2 linked regions of the Streptomyces sp. 2114.4 genome follow. The protein of the gene in region 2 interacts with the protein of the main gene of each other region in a pairwise test. Links are inferred from orthologs where the notes say so. Each region holds a gene or a part of one and is shown on either strand. Other genes may lie near its edges.

Evidence for each region.
Region 1: the proteins of CFW40_RS07665 (region 2) and CFW40_RS24425 interact in binary tests that used the Escherichia coli proteins (3 or more experiments, as listed by UniProt). The link is inferred for Streptomyces sp. 2114.4 from one-to-one orthologs.

The regions. Positions count from the first base shown.
Region 1 is NZ_FYEY01000001.1:5,513,761-5,518,196, reverse strand. The notes cover bases 10-4,378. They hold CFW40_RS24425 (multifunctional oxoglutarate decarboxylase/oxoglutarate dehydrogenase thiamine pyrophosphate-binding subunit/dihydrolipoyllysine-residue succinyltransferase subunit), read left to right. Parts: upstream 10-371; coding sequence 372-4,178; downstream 4,179-4,378. Other genes in these bases: fxsT (FxSxx-COOH system tetratricopeptide repeat protein), read right to left, coding at 4,277-4,378; CFW40_RS24430 (ATP-binding protein), read left to right, coding at 10-134. Outside these bases: more of CFW40_RS24430, read left to right, coding at 1-9; more of fxsT, read right to left, coding at 4,379-4,436. UniProt on the Escherichia coli protein: E1 component of the 2-oxoglutarate dehydrogenase (OGDH) complex which catalyzes the decarboxylation of 2-oxoglutarate, the first step in the conversion of 2-oxoglutarate to succinyl-CoA and CO(2).
Region 2 is NZ_FYEY01000001.1:1,751,210-1,754,120, forward strand. Bases 17-2,860 are described here. They hold CFW40_RS07665 (ABC-F family ATP-binding cassette domain-containing protein), read right to left. Parts: upstream 2,316-2,860; coding sequence 717-2,315; downstream 17-716. Other genes in these bases: CFW40_RS07655 (enoyl-CoA hydratase/isomerase family protein), read right to left, coding at 17-67; CFW40_RS07660 (helix-turn-helix domain-containing protein), read right to left, coding at 160-381; CFW40_RS07670 (hypothetical protein), read right to left, coding at 2,628-2,860. Outside these bases: more of CFW40_RS07655, read right to left, coding at 1-16; more of CFW40_RS07670, read right to left, coding at 2,861-2,911. UniProt on the Escherichia coli protein: Genetic data indicate it may be involved in ribosome assembly or function.

The DNA of each region.
Region 1 (4,436 bases), 3.8 Mb from region 2 along the record:
GGGGGACGGGCCTGGGCCTGGCCATCGCGCGCTGGGCCGTCGACCTGCACGGCGGACGCATCGGCGTGGCCGAATCCCCCCGCGGCTGCCGGATCCGGGTCACCCTTCCGGGGTTGGAGTCAGCTCGAAGCTGACGGCCGCTGACGTAGGGTCGGTGGTGGGAGCACTCCTGCGCGGGTCCCGCGGTGATCAGCCCTACCCGTATACAGGCAAACCTCGTGTGTTTCCCGTCAGGTCCTGCCCCGAAACCCGTCCGGGAATGTGACGTACGCGACGAGTGACCCTCCCAGCCTGCATCCAGGGTCCCAACAGGCGTAGCCTTTATTCCCGCTGTCCACCACCTTAGGAAGCGGAAGAGGGCGGTTGCCGCCGTGTCGCTACAGTCCCCCAACAGCTCGAGCATCTCGACCGACCAGGAAGGGCAGGGTAAGAACCCTGCCGCCGCGTTCGGTCCCAATGAGTGGCTCGTCGACGAGATCTACCAGCAGTACCTCCAGGACCCGAACTCGGTAGACCGAGCCTGGTGGGACTTCTTCGCCGACTACAAGCCGGGCGGCGCCACCGCGCCGGGCCAGCCGGCGGAGGGCGCTGCCCCCGCTCCGGCCGCCCCGGCGCAGTCGTCCCCGGCGGCGCCCGCCGCGGCGGAGCCGAAGCAGTCCGGTGCGAGCACCGGAGCGGCCGCCGCCGCGCCGCCTTCTGAGCCGGCCACCCCGGCGAAGCCGGCCGCGAGCGCGCCGGCCCCGGCCAAGGCCGCGCCGGCCAAGCCGGCCGCCAAGGCCGCCACCCAGAAGGCCGACGGCGAGGTCACTGCCGGTCCCGAGTTCGTCACGCTGCGCGGCCCGTCGGCCGCCGTTGCGAAGAACATGAACGCCTCCCTGGAGCTGCCGACGGCCACGTCCGTCCGCGCGGTCCCGGTGAAGCTGCTCTTCGACAACCGCATCGTGATCAACAACCACCTCAAGCGCGCCCGCGGTGGGAAGGTCTCCTTCACCCACCTCATCGGGTACGCGATGGTGCAGGCCCTCAAGGCCATGCCGTCGATGAACCACTCCTTCGCGGAGAAGGACGGCAAGCCGACGCTGGTCAAGCCCGATCACGTCAACCTCGGTCTGGCCATCGACCTGGTGAAGCCGAACGGCGACCGCCAGCTCGTCGTCGCCGCCATCAAGAAGGCCGAGACGCTGACCTTCTTCGAGTTCTGGCAGGCCTACGAGGACATCGTCCGCCGGGCCCGCGACAACAAGCTCACGATGGACGACTTCACCGGAGTCACCGCGTCGCTGACGAACCCGGGCGGCATCGGCACCGTGCACTCCGTGCCGCGTCTGATGCCCGGCCAGTCCATGATCATGGGCGTCGGCGCGATGGACTACCCCGCGGAGTTCCAGGGCACCTCCCAGGACGCCCTGAACAAGCTGGGTGTCTCCAAGGTCATGACGCTGACCAGCACCTATGACCACCGGGTGATCCAGGGCGCCGCCTCCGGCGAGTTCCTGCGCATCATGAGCCAGCTGCTGCTCGGCGAGAACGGCTTCTTCGACGACATCTTCAAGTCGCTGCGGATCCCGTACGAGCCGGTCCGCTGGCTGCGGGACATCGACGTCTCGCACGACGACGACGTCACCAAGGCCGCGCGGGTCTTCGAGCTGATCCACTCCTACCGGGTCCGCGGCCACGTCATGGCCGACACCGACCCGCTGGAGTACCACCAGCGCAAGCACCCCGACCTCGACATCACCGAGCACGGCCTCACCCTGTGGGACCTGGAGCGCGAGTTCGCGGTCGGCGGCTTCTCCGGCAAGTCCATGATGAAGCTGCGCGACATCCTGGGCGTGCTGCGCGACTCGTACTGCCGCACCACCGGCATCGAGTTCATGCACATCCAGGACCCCAAGCAGCGCCAGTGGATCCAGGACCGGGTCGAGCGCTCGCACAAGTCGCCCGAGCGTGAGGAGCAGCTGCGCATCCTGCGCCGGCTGAACTCCGCCGAGGCGTTCGAGACGTTCCTGCAGACGAAGTACGTCGGCCAGAAGCGCTTCTCGCTGGAGGGCGGCGAGTCCGTCATCCCGCTGCTGGACGCGGTCATCGACTCCGCGGCCGAGTCGCGTCTGGACGAGGTCGTCATCGGCATGGCCCACCGCGGCCGCCTCAACGTCCTCGCCAACATCGTCGGCAAGTCGTACGCGCAGATCTTCCGCGAGTTCGAGGGCAACCTCGACCCGAAGTCGATGCACGGCTCCGGCGACGTGAAGTACCACCTGGGCGCCGAGGGCACCTTCACGGGCCTCGACGGTGAGCAGATCAAGGTCTCGCTGACCGCCAACCCCTCCCACCTGGAGGCCGTCGACCCGGTCGTCGAGGGTGTGGCGCGCGCCAAGCAGGACATCATCAACAAGGGCGGCACGGACTTCACGGTCCTGCCGATCCAGCTGCACGGTGACGCGGCCTTCGCGGGCCAGGGCGTGGTCGCGGAGACGCTGAACATGTCCCAGCTGCGCGGCTACCGCACCGGCGGCACGGTGCACGTGGTCATCAACAACCAGGTCGGCTTCACCGCCGCCCCGGAGTCGTCGCGTTCGTCCATGTACGCCACCGACGTGGCCCGCATGATCGAGGCGCCGATCTTCCACGTCAACGGCGACGACCCCGAGGCCGTCGTCCGCGTTGCCCGTCTGGCCTTCGAGTTCCGCCAGGCGTTCAACAAGGACGTCGTCATCGACCTGATCTGCTACCGCCGCCGCGGTCACAACGAGTCGGACAACCCGGCCTTCACGCAGCCGCTGATGTACGACCTGATCGACAAGAAGCGCTCGGTGCGCAAGCTCTACACCGAGTCCCTGATCGGTCGCGGCGACATCACGCTGGAAGAGGCCGAGCAGGCGCTGCAGGACTTCCAGGGCCAGCTGGAGAAGGTCTTCACCGAGGTCCGCGACGCCACGACGACGCCGGCCGCCCCCGAGGTGCCGCAGCCGAAGGCCGAGTTCCCGGTCTACGTCGACACCGCGATCTCCCAGGAGGTCGTCAAGCGGATCGCCGAGTCGCAGGTCAACATCCCCGAGCGGGTCACCGTCCACCCGCGTCTGCTGCCCCAGCTGCAGCGCCGCGCGGCCCAGGTCGAGGACGACACCATCGACTGGGGCATGGGCGAGACCCTGGCCATCGGTTCGCTGCTGATGGAGGGCACCCCGGTCCGGCTCGCCGGCCAGGACTCCCGCCGCGGCACCTTCGGCCAGCGCCACGCGGTGCTGATCGACCGCGCGACCGGTGACGACTTCACCCCGCTGCTCTACCTCGCCGAGGACCAGGCCCGCTTCAACGTCTACGACTCGCTGCTGAGCGAGTACGCGGCGATGGGCTTCGAGTACGGCTACTCCCTGGCCCGCCCGGAGGCGCTGGTCATGTGGGAGGCGCAGTTCGGTGACTTCGTCAACGGCGCCCAGACCGTCGTCGACGAGTTCATCTCGTCGGCGGAGCAGAAGTGGGGCCAGACGTCCGGCGTCACCCTGCTGCTGCCGCACGGCTACGAGGGCCAGGGCCCGGACCACTCCTCGGCCCGGATCGAGCGCTTCCTCCAGCTGTGCGCGCAGAACAACATGACGGTCGCCGCGCCGACCCTGCCGTCGAACTACTTCCACCTGCTGCGCTGGCAGGTCCACAACCCGCACCACAAGCCGCTGGTCGTCTTCACCCCGAAGTCGATGCTGCGTCTGAAGGCCGCGGCGTCGAAGACGGAAGAGTTCACGACGGGCGGCTTCCGCCCCGTCATCGGTGACTCCACGGTCAAGGCCGAGGATGTCCGCAAGGTCATCTTCTGCTCCGGCAAGGTCTACTACGACCTGGAGGCCGAGCGCGAGAAGCGCGGCGCGAACGACACCGCGATCGTCCGCATCGAGCGCCTTTACCCGCTTCCCGGCAAGGAACTCCAGGCGGAGATCGCCAAGTTCCCGAACGCCGAGAAGTACCTGTGGACGCAGGAAGAGCCGGCGAACCAGGGTGCGTGGCCGTTCCTCGGCCTCAACCTGATCGACCACCTCGACCTGGCCGTCGGTGCCGATGTCCCGCACGGCGAGCGCCTGCGCCGCATCTCGCGGCCGCACTCCTCGTCGCCGGCCGTCGGCTCCGCCAAGCGCCACCAGGCCGAGCAGGCACAGCTGGTCGCGGAGGCCTTCGACGCCTGAGGCGTCAGGCCGCCGGGGTGACCGGTGGTGGAACAGCGGAAGGGCCCGTCCCCGGTGGGGGCGGGCCCTTCCGCATGCCGCGGTGCTGACGCAGGTTCTTAAACGGGCTGCGGTTCGAAGTCCCAGTACGGGCGGCGGCGGCGCCGGGCGGACAGGGTGTGCGGGTGCTCGGCGCCCAGCGTCGCGGAGAGCTGCCCGATCGCCTCCTGCTCCAGCTTCGCCGCCTCCTGGCCACGGCGCAGTGCCCGCAGGTCCTCG
Region 2 (2,911 bases):
CACCGTCAACGGCGAGTCGCACACCGTCCTTGTCGAGCAGAGTCATCAGCGCCTCCGAGTCAGCCATCCGCACCTGCGTGCGTAAGTGACTGAACGGTAACCTCCCGGCCGACTGCTCGGTCGACCGGGGGGACACCGCTGCACCCGGAGTCGCAGCCGTCAGGCCGATGCGGCCTTCTTGCCCCTTGTGGCTCCGCCTCGACCGCGCAGGACCACACCGGATTCGCTGAGCATCCGGTGCACGAATCCATAGGAGCGGCCGGTTTCCTCGGCCAGCGCCCGGATGCTCGCACCGGAGTCGTACTTCTTCTTCAGGTCTGCCGCGAGCTTCTCGCGCGCGGCGCCGGTTACCCGGCTGCCCTTCTTCAGAGTCTCGGCCACCCGTGCCTCCTCGTGGGAAGTGCGCTCTGGACTCTCATGATCACCCCTCCCCGGCTTCCTGGCCACCCATTCCGCAGGGTCAGTACGACATCCTTTGCCGTCCAGCGGGCGCTCTCACGGGCCGGAATGCCATATTCCGCCTCTGCGGAAGGCCGCCCGTCCCCGGCTTTGCGCGAGAAGGGGCAGGTCAGGCGGTATGCCGACGAAATGGTGACGGCCGGGCCCCAAGGGCCCGGCCGGATGCCGCAGACTCGCCGGTGTACGAGCCGTTCTCACTCAGATGATGGATCACACATCGGCCGAATGATCCATACGGCATGATCCATACGCCGTGATCAGGCCAGCGCGACCAGGTCCGCGTAGTCCTGGCCCCACAGGTCCTCGACGCCGTCGGGCAGCAGGATGATGCGCTCGGGCTCCAGCGCGTCCACCGCTCCCTCGTCGTGCGACACCAGGACCACCGCGCCCGTGAAGGTGTGCAGCGCGCCGAGGATCTCCTCGCGGCTGGCCGGGTCGAGGTTGTTGGTGGGCTCGTCGAGCAGCAGCACATTGGCCGAGGAGACGACCAGCGTCGCCAGGGCGAGCCGGGTCTTCTCGCCGCCGGAGAGCACCCCGGCGGGCTTGTCGACGTCGTCCCCGGAGAAGAGGAAGGAACCCAGCGTCTTGCGGATGGCGACCAGGTCCATGTCCGGGGCGGCCGAGCGCATGTTCTCCAGGACCGTGCGGTCCGGGTCCAGGGTCTCGTGCTCCTGGGCGTAGTAGCCGAGCTTGAGGCCGTGCCCGGGGCGGACCTCACCGGTGTCCGGCGTCTCGACGCCGGCCAGCAGCCGCAGCAGGGTGGTCTTGCCGGCACCGTTCAGACCGAGGATGACGACCCGGGAGCCCTTGTCGATGGCCAGGTTGACATCGGTGAAGATCTCCAGGGAGCCGTAGGACTTCGACAGGCCCTCGGCGGTGAGCGGGGTCTTGCCGCACGGTGCCGGGTCCGGGAAGCGCAGCTTGGCGACCTTGTCGGCGGCGCGCACCTGCTCCAGCCCGGCGAGGAGCTTGTCGGCGCGCTTGGCCATGTTCTGGGCGGCGACGGTCTTGGTGGCCTTGGCCCGCATCTTGTCGGCCTGGGTGTTGAGCGCCGCGGCCTTCTTCTCGGCGTTCGCGCGCTCGCGCTTGCGGCGCTTCTCGTCGGCCTCGCGCTGCTGCTGGTAGAGCTTCCAGCCCATGTTGTAGATGTCGATCTGCGAGCGGTTGGCGTCGAGGTAGAACACCTTGTTGACCACGGTCTCGACCAGGTCGACATCGTGGGAGATCACGATGAAGCCGCCGCGGTAGGTCTTGAGGTAGTCCCGCAGCCAGACGATGGAGTCGGCGTCGAGGTGGTTGGTGGGCTCGTCGAGCAGCAGGGTGTCGGAGTCCGAGAACAGGATCCGGGCCAGCTCGACGCGGCGGCGCTGACCACCGGAGAGGGTGTGCAGCGGCTGGCCGAGGATGCGGTCGGGCAGACCGAGGCTGGCGGCGATGGTCGCGGCCTCCGCCTCGGCGGCGTACCCGCCCTTGGTCAGGAACTCGGTCTCCAGGCGCTCGTACTTCCGCATCGCCTTTTCGCGGGTGGCGCCCTTGCCGTTGGCCATCCGGTCCTCGTTCTCGCGCATCTTGCGCAGCACGCTGTCGAGGTCACGGGCGGACAGGATGCGGTCGCGGGCCAGCACGTCCAGGTCGCCGGTGCGCGGGTCCTGCGGCAGATAGCCGACGTCGCCGGCGCGGGTGACCGAACCGGAGGCGGGGATGCCCTCGCCCGCCAGCACCTTGGTGAGGGTGGTCTTGCCGGCGCCGTTACGGCCGACCAGGCCGATGCGGTCGCCCTTGGCGATACGGAAGGAAGCGGACTCGATGAGGATGCGGGCGCCGGCGCGCAGCTCAAGGCCGGAGGCGGTAATCACGGAAAAACTCCAGGGCAGGAAGACGGCGGATTGGACGGACGGTCCGAGAGCGGGCTGCGCCGTCTAATGAACCCGGGGGAGAACTGCCATGGGAGGCAGTCTAACGGCCCCGTGCAAGTTGATTTTCCTCCCACGTGGTCGGCTGTCCCGCCGTGGGGGTCCCCGCCGTTCTTCGCCCGCTGCGCGGTGCGCCCGCCGCTGGGGGTACCTCCCACGTCCTTTAGGCGGTGGGGGAGCAACGGTGGGCGCACCGCGTCAGCGGGCGAAAAACGGCGAGCAACCACCACGGTGGGAAAGACGAAAACGTGGAGATCAAACCCCGCCCGTGTGGACCTGGAACGCCGCGCGGCGTACCGCCTTGGCGAGTGCCGGATCGGGGTGGGCCGCGGCAAGCGCCACCAGGACCTGGACCGTACGGGGGTGCCCTACTGCACGGACCTCCTCCAGGAGGCGGGGGACCGAGCCCTGGACCGCCGAGTCGAGGTGGCGCACCAGCAGTTGGGTCTCGCCGTGGTCGGCGACGGCCGCCGCGGTGTCCACCCACAGCCAGGTCGACTCCTCACGGGTGAGCACATCGGGGGCGGTCTCCGGGTCGC